One region of the Allobosea spartocytisi genome, then DNA from elsewhere that is predicted to be linked to it. Evidence: predicted binding sites of a transcription regulator. Region 1 holds the regulator's gene; each other region holds the start of a gene.

Region 1 (4,400 bases):
AGCACGATGCCCAGCGTCATCGCGCAGACCGTCATGATCAGCGTGTTGCCGAGACCGGAGAGGATCGCGGGCGCGGTGAAGAACTGCCCGACCACCGGCCAGGCGATGTCGCCCTTGACGAAGGCGGCGATAATCCAGGCGAGGACAGCGATGATGAGCGCCGCCGCGACCCAGCGCCCATAGAAGCGACGCGGCACGATCCTGAGTCGCGCGATCGCGGCCAGATCGCGGCTGGCGACCGGCGAGGTGACGGCATGGCTCATCGACGGCACTCCCGGACGGGCTTGCCGGCGGCTCTCGAAAGCGCCATCGACCGCGAAGCCGTTGGTCCGCGGAAACCACCGCAGCACGGGCAGATTGTCAAATTCATGCGAGCCCCTCCTCCCCAAGCGTAAGAATGACCTCTTGACCCGGCAGCCAGCAAACGAAACGATCTCCGGTAGCCTAGTCCAAAACGGAATACCCATGGCCTTGCGGCCCCCGCCCTCCTCCACCGCCATGCGCGCCTTCGTCACCGTCGCGCGACTGGGCTCGACCGCCCGCGCCGCCGGCGTCGTCAACCTGACGCAGAGCGCGGTCTCCAAGCAGATCCTGTCGCTCGAGCACCATCTCGGCACGGTGCTGTTCGAGCGCAATCCGGTCGGCCTCAAGCTGACCGAGGCCGGCGCGATCTACCTGCCCTATGCCGAAGCCGCCCTGGAGCAGATGGAACGCGGTGCGATGCGCCTGGCCGAGCGCGTCGCCATCGCCCGGCCGATCCGGTTGCACATGGTCGCCATCGCCGGCGAGCGCTGGCTGATGGAGCGCTTCCCCGTCTTCGCCGAGGCCCATCCCGGCGTCGACGTCCAGTTCACCAACTATGTCAGCGAAAACGAGACGGAAGAGCCGGACATCGAGATCAACCACGGCACCCCGCCCTGGCCCGGCAAGGAGGCGCATTATCTGTTCGGCCGCGATGTCGCCCTCGTCGCCGCGCCCGAATTGCTGGAGCGCATGAGCGGTTTCCGCCGCGCCGCCGACATCCAGAAGATGACGCTGCTGCAGCATTACCAGATGCCGGCCTTCTGGGCCGAGTTCACCGAGGCGCATGGCCTGCGCGGCGCGGTGCCGGCCCATACCGTCCGCTACGGCTATTACTCCGTCATCATCCGCGCCGCGGTCGCGGGGCTCGGCGTCGCGCTGGCGCCACGCTGCTATGTCGCCGAGGAACTGGCTTCGGGCGCGCTGGTCAACCCGCTCGATATCGGCTTCACCAGCGTCACCGGCTGCTGGCTGACCCGCCGCCTGGACCAGCCCTCGCGCCCCGGCCTCGACGCCTTCATCGCCTGGCTGAGGACGGAGGCCGCGGCTTTCGACGCGGCGACGCGAGCAGCCTGAGCGCCCGCAACCTCCCGGCCGGCCATGCGTTGACATCGGCACAGGAGGAGGCCGCCATGATCACCATTCTTCCGGCTCCCGACCATGTTCTCGCCATCGCGCTCAGCGGCACCATCGAGCCGGCCGATATCGAGCGCGTCGCCGCCGATGTCGAAGACCGGCTGAGCCGGCACGAGAAGGTCGCGATCCTCGCCGATATCACCGCCTTCGACGACATGACCTTCGCCGCGGCCTGGAAGGACGCGCGCTACAGCTTCGGCAAGCTCTGGGAACTCAGGCGCTTCCCCAAGGAGGCGATCATCGTCGAGAAGGGCTGGCTCGATCGCGTCGCGCGGCTCTTCGCCCCGGTAGTCCCCTTCGTCGAGATCCGTACCTTCCCGCCGGCCGAGCGCGAAGCCGCCCTGGCCTGGGCCGCCGATATCGAGGGCGGCCCCGACACCTGAAGCACGGGCGCTGCGAGCCGGGGCTCGGCTCGCGTGTCAGCTCCGGCGGCAGTCAGCTTCTGGCGAACGTCTCGTCGAAGGCATAGCCCGCGCCGCGCACGGTCCTGAGCGGATCCTTGGCGTCGGCAGGGGTGATCGCCTTGCGCAGGCGCCCGACATGCACGTCGACGGTGCGCTCGTCGATATAGACGTCCCGGCCCCAGACGGCGTCGAGGAGCTGGGCGCGGGAATAGACGCGGCCCGGTGCCTGCATCAGGAATTCGAGCAGGCGGAACTCGGTCGGCCCCAGATGCAGCTCGCTGCCGGCGCGGCGGACGCGCCGCGTGGTGCGGTCGAGCTCGAGGTCGCCCGCCTGCAGCAGGCCCGCGACATGGCCGGGCTTCGCCCGGCGCAGCAGCGCCTGGATGCGCGCCGTCAGCTCCGGCAGGGAGAACGGCTTCACGACATAGTCGTCGGCGCCGGTCGCGAGCCCGCGCACCCGCTCGGTCTCCTCGCCGCGCGCCGTCAACATGATGATCGGCACCCGCTCGGTGTCGCGCCGCGAGCGCAGCCGGCGGCAGAGTTCGATGCCGGAAAGGCCCGGCAGCATCCAGTCCAGCAGCACCAGATCGGGCGTGTGGTCGCGCAGATGCAGTTCGGCGTCGTCCCCCCGCGCCACGCTGTCGACCTCGAAGCCCTCGGCTTCGAGGTTGTAGCGCAGCAGCAGGGTGAGAGGCTCTTCGTCCTCGACGATCAGGATGCGTGCCGCCATGATTCCTTAGCCTCAGCTACCCGTGATCGCCTCGACCTCGATATTGGTCGTGTCGAGCTTCGGCCGGTTCGCGTCGAGCGAGTCACCGGTGATGAGATAGTGGATCGTCTCGGCGATGTTGGTGGTGTGGTCGCCGATGCGCTCGATGTTCTTGGCGCAGAACAGAAGATGCGTGCAGAAGGTGATGTTGCGCGGATCTTCCATCATATAGGTCAGGAGCTCGCGGAACAGCGAGGTGTAGAGCGCGTCGATCTCGTCGTCGCGGCGCCAGACCTCGAGCGCCTTCTGCTCGTTGCCGGCGGCATAAGCGTCGAGCACATCCTTGAGCTGCGCCTGAACGAGGCGGCTGATGTGCTCCAGCCCGACCACGGCGCGGTGCGGCGGCTGGAACTGCCCGGAGATGGCGACGGCGCGCTTGGCGATGTTCTTGGCGAGATCGCCGACACGCTCGACATCCGCCGCGATGCGGATGGCGGAGATCAGCTCGCGCAGATCGTTGGCCAGCGGCTGGCGCCGGGCGATGGTCAGCACCGCCTTCTCCTCGACCTCGCGCTGGAGATTGTCGAGGCGCTGATCGGCGGAGATGATCTTCTGGGCCAGCGTGGTGTCGCGGCGCACCAGCGCCACGGTCGCATCGCCGAGCATGCGCTCGGCCATCCCGCCCATTTCGGCGAGGCTGCGGCGAAGGCCTTCGAGATCGGCGTCGTAGGAGCGGACGATGTGGTCGGTCATGGGGTTCCTCCTCCGTCGCCGCTCAGCCGAACCGGCCGGTGACGTAATCCTGCGTCTGCTTCTTCGCCGGGTTCATGAAGATCGTGTTGGTCGGCGCGAACTCGATGACCTCGCCGAGATACATGAAGGCCGTGTACTGCGAGATGCGCGCCGCCTGCTGCATGTTGTGCGTCACGATGGCGATGGTGAAGTCGCTCTTGAGCTGCTCCAGCAGGTCCTCGATCTTGCCGGTCGAGATCGGATCGAGCGCCGAGGTCGGCTCGTCGAACAGGATCACTTCCGGCTTCTGCGCGATGGTGCGCGCGATGCACAGGCGCTGCTGCTGGCCGCCGGAGAGGCCCATGCCGGAGCTCTTCAGCTTGTCCTTGACCTCGTCCCAGAGCGCGGCGCGGCGCAGTGCGCCCTCGACGCGGTCGTCGAGCTCCGACTTCGGCGGCTTCTCGTAGAGGCGGATGCCGAAGGCGACGTTGTCGTAGATCGACATCGGGAAGGGCGTCGGCTTCTGGAACACCATGCCGACGCGCGAGCGCAGCTCGTTCACATCGACGTCGTTGGAGATGATGTTGCGCCCGTCGAGCATGATCTCGCCGGTCGCCTTCTGCTCCGGATAGAGCGAGTAGATCCGGTTGAAGATGCGCAGCAGGGTCGACTTGCCGCAGCCCGAAGGCCCGATCAGCGCCGTGACATGGCGGTCACGGAAGTCGAGATTGATGTTCTTCAGCGCCTTGTGCTCGCCGTAGTAGAAATCGAGGTTTTTCACCGCGATCCGGACGGGAGCCTCGGCATCGAGCGACTGCGGGGAGAGTTCAAGGGTCGAAAGCATCGACATGGTCCTCAAGGTCGGGCGCGACCGGGCTGGATTCAAGTCTTATTTGCCGCCGGCGACGACGCGCCGGGCGATGATCGAGAGCAGCAGGATCGAGATCGTGATGATCAGCGAACCAGCCCAGGCGAGTTGCTGCCAGTTCTCGTAAGGGGCGGAGGCGAACTGGTAGATCGTGACCGGCAGGTTGGAAACGCCGCCGACGAGATTGGGCGAGAACCAGAAATTGTTGTTCAGCGCCGTGAAGATCAGCGGCGCCGTCTCGCCGGCGATG
Region 2 (4,400 bases), on a different contig from region 1:
CAATAGCGGCCTGCGCGTCTGCCTGTCGCCGATGTTCCGCTCGGCCCGCTGGTTCACCAGGAACGGCCATGTCGTCGAATACGAATGGGACGAGAAGGCCGGGCAGGCAGCCATGGCCCAGGCCCTCGACGTGATCGAGCAGGCGCAGAACCATCCCTCCGGCCGGCTCTTTGGCATGGTCTGCCCCGCCCAGATCGACACCTGCAGCGAGGGGCTGATCAAGGACAGCTATGCCGAAGCCGGGCGCCGCGGGCTGCGCTGGCAGATCCATGCCGCGCAATCGACGGTGGAGTTCCACGAGATCACCCGCCGCCACGGCGTCTCGCCGATCCAGTGGCTGGAGAAGCTCGGCGTGCTCGGCGATACCAGCATCGTCGGCCACGCCATCTTCCTCGACGACTATCCGCGCGTCGCCTGGCACAGCCGGCGCGATCTCGCGCTGCTCGCCGAGACTGGCACGACCGTCGCCCATTGCCCCACGGTCTTCATGCGCCGTGGCATCGCGCTCGACGATTTTGGGCGCTACCGCCGGGCCGGCGTCCGCATCGGGCTCGGCACCGACACCTATCCGCACAACATGCTCGAGGAGATGCGCCATGCCGGCTATGTCGCCCGGCTGATGGCGGAGAGCCCGCGCACGCTCACCACAACCGATATCTTCGAGGCTGCGACCACGGCCGGCGCCGCCGCGCTCGGCCGCGACGACATCGGGCGGCTGGAAGCCGGCTGCAAGGCGGACCTCGTCATGGTCGATCTCGCCCATCCGATGATGCAGCCGCGCCGCGACCCCGTGCGCAGCATGGTCTATGCGGCCGCTGAGCGTGCCGTGGATCGCGTCTATGTCGATGGTCGGCTGGTCGTGGCCGACGGCACGGTGCTGACGATGGACTATCCCGATGCCGCCCGCCGCCTGCACGAGGCGCAGAAGCGCACCGAGGCCGCCGCGCCGGACTATGATTGGGCCAAGCGCCCCGTCACCGACTATTCGCCGCTGACCTTCCCGAAGGGCTGAGCCGGTTCTCAGCGAGTAAGGGCGTCGCGAGCTTACACGCCCGTCATTGCGAGCGGAGCGAAGCAATCCAGCAGGACTGAGTGAGAGGTTTCACCTGGCTGCCCTGGATTGCTTCGTCGCTTTGCTCCTCGCCATGACGGTTCGCGTACCGGGCTAGTCGGTGCGCCGCCGGCGCGCGTCCTCAAAAAACCTCGGGCACATACATCTCCGGCGGCACCGGATGGCGCAGATAATCCGGATTGCGCACGCGCTCGGGCAGCACGATCTCGGGCTTCGGCACGTTCTCATAGGGAATCTGGCCGAGCAGATGCGAGATCATGTTGAGGCGGGCGCGCTTCTTGTCCACCGCCTGCACCACCGACCACGGCGCATGCTCCGTATGGGTCCGCTCCAGCATCTCTTCCTTGGCCCGGGTATAGTCTTCCCAGTGCACGCGGCTCTCCAGATCCATCGGCGAGAGCTTCCACTGCTTCAGTGGATCCTCGATGCGCATGCGGAAGCGGAATTCCTGCTCCTCGTCGGTGATCGAGAACCAGTACTTGATCAGGATGATGCCGGAGCGCACGAGCATGTGCTCGAAATCCGGAACCGAGCGGAAGAACTCCTCCAGCTCCTCGGGGGTGCAGAAGCCCATCACCCGCTCGACGCCGGCGCGGTTGTACCAGGAGCGGTCGAACAGCACCATTTCGCCGGCGCTCGGCAGATGCGGGACATAGCGCTGGAAATACCACTGGTTGCGCTCGCGCTCGGTCGGGGCGGGCAGGGCGACGACGCGGCAGATGCGCGGGTTGAGACGCTGCGTCACGCGCTTGATCGCGCCGCCCTTGCCGGCGGAGTCGCGCCCTTCGAACAGCACGACGACCTTGAGCTTCTTGTACTGGATCCAGTCCTGCAGGCGCACGAGCTCGTGCTGCAGGCGGAAGAGCTCACGGAAATAGACCTTGCGGTCGAGCGTATCGCCGCCCGCGCCTTCCAGCCCTTCCGCAACGAGCTCGTCGAGGCGATCATCTTCGAGCTGCAATTCCAGCTCCTCGTCGAAGCTGTCGAGAATCTCGTCCTTGATGCGGTCCAGATTGTCGGGAGACATGCTGTCAACTCTATGCGTGACGGGTTGAACGAAGACGGCGCGCGGTTCGACCGACAGCCGCCGGGACACAGTCCGAGCCATCGTCCAGCCAACATCGGCTTTATCTGTGGCCGACGTGACAGTTCGATGAAAAACAACGTCGGAGTGCCGGGGCGTTGTTCCGTCTTCGCTGTCCGATTTCGGCCGATGCCGATTGCGGCAGTGGATCGGAATCGCCGCGCCCGGCGGCAATTGACAAATCGAAAAGAGATATTTCAAACTTAAAATATCAGACCCAGGACAATGGGCACATCAGGGAACGGTGCATGCGGGTTATCATCGTTGGCGGCGGCATCGGCGGGTTGACCTTGGCGCTGATGCTGCATGCACGGGGCATCGGCGCGACTGTCTACGAACAGGCGGGGGAAATCCGCGAGGTCGGTGTCGGGATCAACACGCTGCCGCACGCGATCCGCGAGCTCGCCGAGCTCGGCCTGCTGCCGGCGCTCGACGAGGCCGGGATTCGCACGCGCGAACTCATCTATATGAACCGCTTCGGACAGGCGGTCTGGCGCGAGCCGCGCGGCCTGCACGCCGGCGCGCCGGTGCCGCAATTCTCGATCCATCGCGGGAGGCTTCAGCTCCTCATCCGCGACGCGGTCGCCGAGCGGCTTGGCGAGGATGCGATCCGCACCGGCCGGCGCCTGCTTGGCTTCCTGCAGGATGAGGGTGGCGTCACCGCGCATTTCAGCGATGCCCGCTTCGGTGAGGCTGGCGAGACGGCGCGCGGCGACATCCTGGTGGGCGCCGATGGCATCCATTCGGCGGTCAGGGCTTTCTACTTCCCGAACCAGGGGACGCCCCGCTGGCAGGGTGTGCAGATGTGGCGCGGCGCCTGCGACTGGCCGATCTTCCTCGACGGCGAGAGCATGATCATCGCCGGCGGCATGGCCGGCAAGCTCGTGCTCTACCCGATCGGCAAGGGGGCGACGCCACAGACGCGATTGACCAACTGGGTCGTCAACATCCGCAATGGCGATCCCGAGCGGCCGCCGCCGAAGGAGGCCTGGTCGAAGTCGGGCCGCCTCGAGGATGTGCTGCCCTTCGCGCGCCGTTTCAGCGTGCCGGGCTTCGACATCCTCGGCCTGATCCGGGCGACTGCGACCTTCTGGGAGTACCCGATGTGCGACCGCGACCCGCTGCCGCGCTGGACCCATGGCCGCGTCACGCTGCTCGGCGATGCCGCCCATCCGATGTATCCGGTCGGCTCGAACGGCGCCTCGCAGGCGATCCTCGATGCGCGCTGCCTCGCCGACCGGCTGGCCAAGGCCGAGCATCCGCGCCAGGCACTCGCGGCCTATGAGGCTGAGCGCTTGCCGGCGACGGCGGAGGTGGTGGCAATGAACCGGGTCGGCGGGCCGGAGCGGGTGATCGACGCGGTGGAGGCGCTGGCGCCGAACGGTTTCGACGATGTCGAGCGTGTGCTGAGCTACACAAGGCGCGAGCAGATCGTGAAGTCCTATGCCGGCAAGGCCGGCTTCTCGGCGGAGCAACTGGCAACCCGCAAGGGTTGATCAACCGGCCTCGGTCAGCTGGCGGATGCGGGTCTTCAGACCGGCATCCGCCGTCTCGCAAGCCTTGAGCCGGCGCATCAGGTCGAGCGGCACGGCCTCCGCCGGGTCGGTGAAGACGATGCCGATCCGTTCGCCGCTGCGCCAGACCGTGCGTGCCGAATACTGACGTTGCCGCGAAGGGATTTCGAGCTCGAAGGACGGCGGCAGCGCAACGGCATCCGGCACGGCCATCAGCGCGCCGCTGCCGGATAGGTTCCGGATCGTGCAATCGAGTGTCGAGCGCCGGCCGTTGAAGGCCACGATCCCGCCGAGCAGCGTGCGGTGGCGCGGCGCGCGACGACGTTCGGTATCCATCGCTGTTGCGTTCCCCGAAAGACAACGACCCAAGGTTGCAGGGGCAGTTAAGCAGATCAGATCCGCGCGCTCACGCTTAACGATTGATTATCCTTAACGGGCCATCGCCGGCCAGGGGGCGATCGGCCGGCGAGGCGATGCTTTTCACGGGAATGTGCCGGCTCAGGCGCCTTCGGGCGGCGGCGGCAGGAAATCGACCTCGTGCTTGGCCGAGAGCGCGACGACATCCGCCGGCTTCTGCTCCGCCATGGAATGGATGCCCCAGAACAGATCGTAGAGCCGGCCGGTCGGCGAAACCCAGAACAGGCACTTCACCGTCGCGTCGCTCTTGTTGAACAGGCCGTGCGGCACGTTGCGGGGCAGGCGGATCAGGTCTCCGGCGGTGGCGAAGCTC
Region 3 (4,400 bases), on a different contig from region 1:
CCGGGGACTTACTGATGCGGCTGACGCAGGAGATCATTGCCGCCAAGCGCGACGGCCATGAAGTGCCCGATGCCGATATCCGCCAGATCGTCGCCGGGCTGACCGACGGCTCGGTCAGCGAGGGGCAGGCGGCGGCCTTCGCCATGGCCGTGTTCTTCAACGACATGACCGAGAAGGAGCGCGTGGCGCTGACGCTCGCCATGCGCGATTCCGGCACGGTGCTGAACTGGGACGACCTGCCGGGCCCCGCTCTCGACAAGCACTCGACCGGCGGCGTCGGCGATACGGTGAGCCTGCCGCTGGCGGCGGCGGTTGCGGCCTGCGGCGGCTATGTCCCGATGATCTCCGGCCGCGGCCTCGGCCATACCGGCGGCACGCTCGACAAGCTCGATGCCGTGCCGGGCTATGTGACGCAGCCGGGCATCGATCTCTTCCGCAAGGTGGTGCGCGAGACCGGCTGCGCCATCATCGGCCAGACCGCCGATCTCGCCCCGGCCGACAAGCGGCTCTATGCGATCCGGGACGTCACCGCGACGGTGGAATCGCTGCCGCTGATCACGGCCTCGATTCTGTCGAAAAAACTCGCCGCTGGCCTGCACGGCCTCGCCATGGACGTGAAGTTCGGCTCCGGCGCCTTCTTGCCGGAACCCGCGAAGGCGCGCGCCCTGGCGCAGGCGCTCGTCGGCGTCGCCAACGATTCCGGCCTGCCGACCACGGCCTTGCTCACGGACATGGACGAGCCGCTCGCCAGCGCCGCCGGCAATGCGCTCGAGGTTGCCTATGCGCTCGACCATCTGACGGGGCGCCGGCGCGAGCCGCGCTTCCACGAGGTCACGGTCGCGCTCGGCGCCGAGATGCTGCTGCTCGGCCGTCTGGCGGCGAACCTCGACGAAGCGCGTGGCAGGATCGAGGATGCCTTCGCCTCGGGTGCCGCGGCCGAGCGCTTCGCCAGGATGGTGGTGGCGCTGGGCGGCCCTGCCGATCTGCTCGAAGCGCCGGCAAAGCATCTCGCCGCGGCGCCGGTCGTGAAGCCGGTCTTCGCCGAGACGGCCGGGACGGTCTCGGGCATCGATACCCGCGCCGTCGGTCTTGCTGTCGTGGCGCTGGGTGGCGGCCGGTTGCGGCCGCAGGACGGCATCGACCATGCGGTCGGCCTCACCGATATGGCCGGCATCGGCGCGACGCTCGGGCCGGACCGTCCGCTCGCCATCATCCATGCGCGCGGCGAGGACGCTTTCCTTGCGGCAAGCGAGCGCTTGCGCAAGGCCTATCGGATCGGAGAGGGTGCGGCGCAGGGCGAACTGGTCGCCGGACGGATCACGGAGAGAACACGGGCATGAGTTTGCTTCTGGCCATGACGGGCTGGCATGTCGAGGACTGGCGGGCGCGCTTCCAGGCGCTGCTGCCGGAGATGCCGATCGTGGTGCCGGGCGAGCCCTTCGACCGCCGGGCCGTGCATTATGTCGCGAGCTGGAAGCATCCGGCCGGCAGCCTGACCGGCCTGCCGAACCTCGCGGCGATCTTCTCGCTCGGTGCCGGCGTCGATTTCCTCTTCGCCGACGACAAATTGCCGGAAGTGCCGATCGCACGCGTGGTCGATCCCGACCTGACGACGCGGATGAGCGAATATGTCGTGCTGCATTGCCTGATGTATCTGCGCCAGCAGCATCGCTACATGCGCCAGCAGCAGGCGAAGCTCTGGGAGGACGACCGCAACCAGCCGGCGGCCCGTTCCGTCCGTGTCGGCATCATGGGGCTCGGCGAACTCGGCCTCGATGCCGTGGCCAAGCTCAAGGTCATCGGCTTCGACGTGGCCGGCTGGAGCCGCTCGCCGAAGAGCGTCGAGGGGCTGCAGACCTTCTCCGGCGAGGACGGCATGAAGGATTTCCTGGCGCGGACCGACATCCTGGTCAGCCTGGTGCCGCTGACGCCCGAGACGCGCGGCATCCTCAACGCCGGGCTTTTTGCGGGGCTCGCGCAGGACGGCCGGCTCGGCGGGCCCTTCCTGATCAATCCGGGCCGCGGCGGCCTTCAGGTTGCCGATGACATCATCGCCGCGCTCGATGCCGGCACGCTCAAGGGCGCGACGCTCGACGTGTTCGAGACCGAGCCGCTGCCGGTGGAGTCGCCGCTGTGGAGCCATCCCGGCGTGACCGTCACCCCGCATAATGCCGCGATGTCCGAGCCGGAGGCGATCGCCACGCTGGTCGCGGCGCAGATCAGGCGGCTGGAGGCGGGCGAGCCGCTGCTGCATGCCGTCGACCCGGCCCGGGGCTACTGAGCACTGGCCCGAAAAGTCGAATCCGGTTTTCGGAAGCGGCCGATGCCGTAGCGCCATCTGGCGCCTTCACCGAACCGTCACCCCGTTGTTGTCGGGGTGCCATCCGGGCGCGCGAAGCCGGCTGGTCCTTTTCAGCCCGGAGAATTTCATGCGCTCGTCGCTCGCCATTATCCTGCTTCTGTCGTCCACCATGCTCGCCGGAGCGCAGGAGTCTCCGAAGGAATTTCCCGCGAAGCTTCTGAGCCAGGCGCTGCTGCCGGCCGAGACGATCATCCCCGCCCCCGCCGATGCGCCGGCCGATCTCAAGGTTTCCGGCAAGTTCGTCACGCCGGGCAAGCGCGTCGAGGCCGTCAGCACGGTGATGGGCACCTCGGGCGGGCGCCCGACGGGGCTCTCGACCCCCTTCGCCGGCCAGCCGGTCCAGGGCTTCTCCGGCATCCGTTCGCTGGGCAACAACGAGTTCCTCGTGCTGACCGATAACGGCTTCGGCGCCAAGGTGAACTCGCCCGACGCAATGCTGTTCTTTCATCGCCTGAAGGCCGATTTCGGCAAGGGCGCGCTCGAACGTGTCTCGACCACCTTCCTGCACGATCCCGACAAGAAGGTCCCCTTCCGCATCGTCCATGAGGGCACCGAGAAGCGCTACCTGACCGGCGCCGATTTCGATCCGGAATCGATCCAGCCGATCGGTGGCAAATACTGGATCGGCGAGGAGTTCGGCCCCTATCTCATCCGCGTCGACGCCAATGGCAAGGTCGAGGCCGTGTTCGAGACGCTGGTCGACGGCAAGCCGGCCCGCTCGCCCGATCACTACGCCGTCACCACCCCGGCCGCGCCGAACCTGCCGGTCGAGTTCAATGTCCGCCGCTCGAAGGGCTTCGAGGGCATGGCCCAGTCGCCGGATGGCCGCTTCCTCTACCCGCTGCTCGAAGGCCCGCTCTGGAACGCGGAAACCAAGGGCAACGAGGAAGTCGACGGCAAGGAAGTCCTCCGCATCCTCGAATTCGACGTCCAGAACGAGAAGTGGACCGGCCGTTCCTGGTTCTTCCCGCTCGAAGCCAAGGGTCTCGCCATCGGCGACTTCAACATGATCGATGCCACGACGGGCCTGATCATCGAGCGCGACAACGGCGAGGGCACCGCCGACAAGGCTTGTGCCGCCGGCCAGCGCGGCCCGGACTGCTTCCACGACATCGCCAAGCACAAGCGGATCGTCAAGATCGAGATGACCGACGCCAATGTCGGCAAGCCCGTGCGCCGTATCGGCTATATCGACCTGATGAAGATCGCCGATCCCGACGGCAAGGCGAAGCAGGGCACGAAGGACGGTGTCTTCACCTTCCCGTTCTTCACCATCGAGAACGTCGACGTGGTCGACCGGGCGAATGGCGTGATCGTCGTCGGCAACGACAACAACCTGCCCTTCTCCTCCTCGCGCGACCCGAAGAAGGCCGACGACAACGAACTCGTCCTGCTGTCGGTCAAGGACCTGCTCGACGCGAAGTGAGATCGTGCCTGCGCCGGCACCGCAGTGCGCGGGGTCGGCGCAGGCGCTCCGCGCCAGCGACGCAGTCGTTCCTCGTCTGTTCTTGAAATATTGCCGACTCGGCGTATAATAAATCGACCAAGCGCCTCGTGCGCGAGGCGTAGTGGTTGGATGATCTTCACCGATGGAGGTGATCATGTTGACCGCGAATACGAACATCAGACGGTCGCAGGACTGGCTAAACCTGATCCTTGCCGCGCTGCTGTTCTTCTCACCCTGGTTCATGGGCTTCGTCGGCGACTTCATGCCGACGCGCAATGCCTGGATCGTCGCCGTGGTGCTCGCCCTGGTCGCGGTCGCCGCGCTCACGGCCTTCGCGGAGTGGGAGGAATGGCTGAACCTGGCGCTAGGGCTCTGGCTGGTGGCCTCGCCCTGGATGCTCGGCTTCACCGGCAATCCCGCCGCCTTCCGGACGCATATCGTCCTCGGTCTGCTGACCGCGGCGGTTTCGGCCTGGGCGGTCTGGGATTACCATCACGAGCCGCACGCGACGGCCTGAGGAGCTTCGTGCTCTTCCTGGCGGATACTGGCCCCTGCGCGGTCTAATTCCGCAGCGCGCCGGGGCCGGCCACT
Region 4 (4,400 bases), on a different contig from region 1:
ATGGTGCCGACATAGGCGATCAGCACGGTCTGCCAGAGCAGCCTCAGCCAGCGCGCCAGGCCCCAGTACCATTCGGCGAGGTCGGAGCCGAGGCTGGCGAGGCGCAGCGTCGGCAGCGTCTGCCAGATATAGTTCGGGAAGCGGTGGATATTCTCGATGAGCGTGCCGAGCCTGACCTCGGCTCCGACAGCGGAGAGCCAGACGCAGATCGCGAAGACGGCGATGCCGACCAGCATCTGGCGGCGCTTGCTCGCGGCGGCCTGCCGGTAGCTTTCGGCATGGGCCGTGATGGCCGGGTCGTGACGGTCGATCGCGAGGGTCATGGAGGCTGCCCGTGGAGAAGGGCGTCATTCTCGGGCCCGCGGCGTGCGGACCCGAGAAGCTCTTTGAAGAGATGCTCGGGGCAAGCCCGAGCATGACGGGCTGAATTACGACGACTTCTTCTTGCGCAGTGAGTCGACGAAGGTGATGAGCTCGATGACCGGGTCGTAGGCCTTGTTGTCGACGGCGACGAGCGGGCCCTGCTTGCCTTCATAGATCTTGTCGAAGGCGGCCTTGTCCTTGGTGGCGAGGTTGAGGACGGCGTCGCGGATCTTGGCCTTGAGGTCCTCAGGCAGGTCCGAGAGATAGGCCATCGGCGAGTTCACGATCTGCTCGGACTTGTAGATGATCCGGAAGTCCTCGGCCTTGGCCATGTTCTTGCGGGCCATGCGCAGCAGGTTCGACTCGTTCTCGTCGTTCCACCAGTTCGCGGCGACGTCGACGGTGCCCTGCTGCAGCGCGATGATCGCGTTCTCGTGGCTGCCGGTATAGACGACCTTGGAGAAGAAGGTCTCCGGGTCGATCTTCATCTTGTCGAGAACGAAGCGCGGCACGTTATTGCCCGAGGTGGAGTTCGGATCGACGAGGCCGAGATTCTTGCCCTTGAGGTCCTCGATCTTCTGGTAGGGCGAATCCTTCTTCACGTAGAAGACGGAGTGATAGCCCTTGGTGCCGTCGAGATTGGTCTCGATCGCGAAGGCGTCGACCTTGACGCCGGTGACGCGGGCGCGGGCGAAGGAAGCCGGGCCGTACATCCCGATCTGGATGTTGCCGGCGCGCTGGCCCTCGATGATCGCGGCGTAGTCATTGGCGACGCGCAGCGTCACCTTGGTGCCGAGCTCCTTCGAGAGATAGTTCACGAAGGGGGTGTAGCGGTCGACGACGCCCGAGGCGTTCTCGGCCGGGATGATGGCGAAGACGAGCTCCGGATACTTCGCCTTCCAGTCCTGGGCGAAAGCCGGGGTGGCGGCGACGGCGAGGCCGGCGGCGGCGAGCTTCAGGGTATGACGACGGGTCAGCATGCGGTCTGCTCCTTTGGATGCGGGTCTTCGGGTTAGGCTCGTCTTCTCGCGGCTGGCGGCGGGATGCCGCTCAGGCGATCTTCTGCTTGGCGCGCTTGGCCGCCTCGGAGGCGGCGATGGCGTCGAGCGCGTCCAGGGCCTCGGCGCCGGCATCCTTCGCTTCGATGCCGTAGAGCTCGGCCGCGACCTCGCGGGTCAGCGCCTGCGGCACGTCGTCGAAGACGACCTTGCCGGCGGCCATGCCGATCAGCCGGTCGCAGTATTTCGCCGCGATATCGAGGTCGTGCAGGTTGCACATCACGGTGATGCCGTGCTCGCGGTTGATGCGGAACAGCGCGTCCATCACGACCTGGGTGTTGCGCGGGTCGAGCGAGGCGATCGGCTCGTCGGCCAGGATGATGCGCGGCTCCTGGACCAGAGCGCGGGCGATGGCGACGCGCTGCTGCTGGCCGCCCGACAGGGTCTCGGCGCGCTGGGCGAGGAGATGGGCCATGTCGAGCCGCTCGAGCGCGGCGATGGCGCGGATCTTGTCGTCGGTGGAGAAGCTCTTCACCAGCGTCAGCGCGGGCGAGCGGTGATTGAGCCGGCCGAGCAGCACGTTGGTGAGCACGTCGAGGCGGCCGACGAGGTTGAACTGCTGGAAGATCATCGCGGTGTCGCGGCGCCAGCGCCTGAGCGCGGTGCCCTTCAGCGCCGTGATGTCACGGTCCTCGCAGATGATGCGCCCGGCGCTCGGCTCGGCGAGCCGGTTGAGCATGCGCAGCAGCGTCGATTTGCCGGCTCCGGACCGGCCGATGACGCCAACCATCTCGCCGTTGGGGATCGACAGCGAGACATTGTCGACGGCGTTCTTGTCGCCGAAGCGCTTCACCAGGCCTTCGATGCGCAACATGAAAGGTTCTCGAACATGACATTTCGCACGATGGCGACACCGGGCCGGCCGGAGCCGTCGGAGCCAAGATTCATGCATGGGAAGAAGCGCTATCGGCCGGAGATGACAGCGGCGTGACGGCGGGCGGCCGCTGTGCGGCTCCGAACGGCCTTTCACGGGGCCGGGCGGGCCAACATTTTCGTGAGGTCGGTAAAATGCGCTTGGACGATGGGTGACTTATCGGCAGGATGAGGATGGATGCCTGCGTGCGGCAGAGGCGCCGTATCGGCGCGTCGCGCCCCGGCAGGTATCTTGCATAGGTGCCTAAAGGCGCCGGATCGATGCGGCGGTGGCGCAAAAACATGCGTTTTTGTGCCGCTGTGGCGTGCCGGCATCTTAGCAAGGCCTTTCGTTCCATTTAAGACCAACCGGCGGCAACGGAGCCCCCAGCCTGATGAAGCGGTTCGTTCTCCTTCTCCTCGTTGCCGGCCTGGCAGGCGGCGGGTATTACGGCTACCGGATGCGTCTGGCCGGCAGCCAGCCGGCCCAGGCCAGCGTGGCGCCGACGGCGCGTGCGGCCGTGCCGGTGGAAGTCGCCTCCGTCGAGATCATGACGGTCAGCGAGGAGGTCGAGGCGCTCGGCACTTTGGCCGCCGACGAATCCGTCGTCATCGCCCCCGAGATCGCCGGCCGCGTCGTCTCGCTCGGCTTCAGGGAAGGCGAGCCGGTCAAGGCCGGGCAGGAGCTGGTCAAGCTCGACACCGCGATCCTCGATGCCGAGCTCAAGCAGGCGATGGCCGATCTCGGCCTCGCCCGCGACACCAACGAACGTCTGAGGGGGCTGGTCTCGCGCGGTTCGGGAACGCAGGTCGCGCTGGACGAATCCGCGGCGAAGCTCGCCTCGACCGAGGCCCGCGTCCAGCTCGCCAAGGCCAAGCTCGCGCAATCGACCATCCTTGCGCCGTTCAACGGCGTGGTCGGCCTGCGCGCGGTCGGCGTCGGCGACTATGTCCCGGTGGGCAAGCCGCTGATCACCCTGACCAGCGTCGACCCGATCAAGATCGATTTCCGCGTTCCCGAGATCTTCCTCAGCCGCCTCAAGGTCGGGCAGCCCGTGCAGATGCGGGTCGATGCGGTCGTCGACCGGAAATTCACCGGCAAGATCTTCGCGATCGACCCGGTCGTGGACGTGAACGGCCGCGCCATCCGCCTGCGCGCGACGATCCCGAACGCGGATCTCGCACTCAAGCCCGGCCTCTTCGCCCGCCTCGCCATCACCATCGACCAGCGCCCGAACGCGATCGTGGTGCCGGAGATGGCGGTGGTGCCGGATGCCGTCGGCAAGATGGTCTATGTCGTCGAGAACGGCAAAGCGAAGCGCCTCAGCGTCGAGCTCGGCAAGCGCCTGCCGGGCAAGGTTGAGATCGTCAGCGGGCTGACGCCCGGCATGCAGATCATCACCGCCGGGCAGATGCGGCTGCGCGACGGCGCCGCCATCGCGATCAAGGACAAGATCGTTCAGACGAGCCAGCTCTGATGAGCCTGTTCGAACTCTTCGTCCGTAGGCCCGTCCTCTCGACGGTCATGAGTCTGCTGGTGATGCTGATCGGCTTCGTCAGCTATGGCCGCCTGACCGTGCGCGAATATCCCAATATCGACGAGCCCGTCGTCTCGGTGCGCACCGATTATCGCGGCGCCTCGGCTGAGATCATCGAGACGCAGGTCACCCAGATCCTGGAGAACTCGATCGCCGGCATCGAGGGCATCGAGATCCTCTCCTCGACCAGCCGCCAGGAGCGCAGCTTCATCCAGGTCCGCTTCCGCCCGGATGTCGACCCCGATGTCGCGGCCTCGGATGTGCGCGACCGCGTCAGCCGCGTGCGCAGCCGCATGCCCGACGAGATCGACGAGCCCGTCATCGCCAAGGTCGAGGCCGACTCGCAGCCGATCCTGTATCTCTCGCTGACCAGCTCGCGGCACGGGCCGCTCGAGCTCACCGACTTCGCCGACCGCTTCATCTCCGACCGCGTGCAGAACGTCACCGGCGTGGCGGAGGTCCGCATTCTCGGCCAGCGGCAATACGCCATGCGCATCTGGCTCGATCGCGCCCGGATGTCGGCCTATGACGTCAGCGTCCAGCAGATCGAGGCGGCGGTCCGGGCCCAGAACATCGAGATCCCGTCGGG

Evidence for each region. Region 1 encodes PhoB, which activates phosphate uptake and scavenging genes when phosphate is short. Its sites were predicted from a motif close to TGTCATNNANCTGTCAT; they were not measured.
Region 2: ppk2 (polyphosphate kinase 2) is a predicted target of PhoB. The motif match lies at 2,215-2,231, and genes of this name have one in related genera.
Region 3: IED13_RS06085 (esterase-like activity of phytase family protein) is a predicted target of PhoB. The motif match lies at 2,346-2,362, and genes of this name have one in related genera.
Region 4: phnC (phosphonate ABC transporter ATP-binding protein) is a predicted target of PhoB. The motif match lies at 2,338-2,354, and genes of this name have one in related genera.

Annotation. Positions count from the first base shown of each region.
Region 1 is NZ_JACXWY010000015.1:52,814-57,213, forward strand. It holds gene IED13_RS20455 (amino acid ABC transporter permease) at 1-263, opposite strand, end outside; gene IED13_RS20460 (LysR substrate-binding domain-containing protein) at 466-1,377, shown strand; gene IED13_RS20465 (SpoIIAA family protein) at 1,434-1,820, shown strand; gene phoB (phosphate regulon transcriptional regulator PhoB) at 1,873-2,571, opposite strand; gene phoU (phosphate signaling complex protein PhoU) at 2,584-3,303, opposite strand; gene pstB (phosphate ABC transporter ATP-binding protein PstB) at 3,326-4,132, opposite strand; gene pstA (phosphate ABC transporter permease PstA) at 4,172-4,400, opposite strand, start outside.
Region 2 is NZ_JACXWY010000017.1:10,822-15,221, forward strand. It holds gene IED13_RS21510 (amidohydrolase family protein) at 1-1,012, shown strand, start outside; gene ppk2 (polyphosphate kinase 2) at 1,194-2,099, opposite strand; gene IED13_RS21520 (flavin-dependent oxidoreductase) at 2,405-3,652, shown strand; gene IED13_RS21525 (PilZ domain-containing protein) at 3,653-4,006, opposite strand; gene IED13_RS21530 (cupin domain-containing protein) at 4,169-4,400, opposite strand, start outside.
Region 3 is NZ_JACXWY010000003.1:149,888-154,287, reverse strand. It holds gene deoC (deoxyribose-phosphate aldolase) at 1-15, shown strand, start outside; gene deoA (thymidine phosphorylase) at 15-1,340, shown strand; gene IED13_RS06090 (2-hydroxyacid dehydrogenase) at 1,337-2,281, shown strand; gene IED13_RS06085 (esterase-like activity of phytase family protein) at 2,430-3,788, shown strand; gene IED13_RS06080 (SPW repeat protein) at 3,964-4,326, shown strand; gene IED13_RS06075 (ATP-binding cassette domain-containing protein) at 4,370-4,400, opposite strand, start outside.
Region 4 is NZ_JACXWY010000009.1:55,487-59,886, forward strand. It holds gene phnE (phosphonate ABC transporter, permease protein PhnE) at 1-323, opposite strand, end outside; gene phnD (phosphonate ABC transporter substrate-binding protein) at 429-1,343, opposite strand; gene phnC (phosphonate ABC transporter ATP-binding protein) at 1,414-2,235, opposite strand; gene IED13_RS15765 (efflux RND transporter periplasmic adaptor subunit) at 2,669-3,751, shown strand; gene IED13_RS15770 (efflux RND transporter permease subunit) at 3,751-4,400, shown strand, end outside.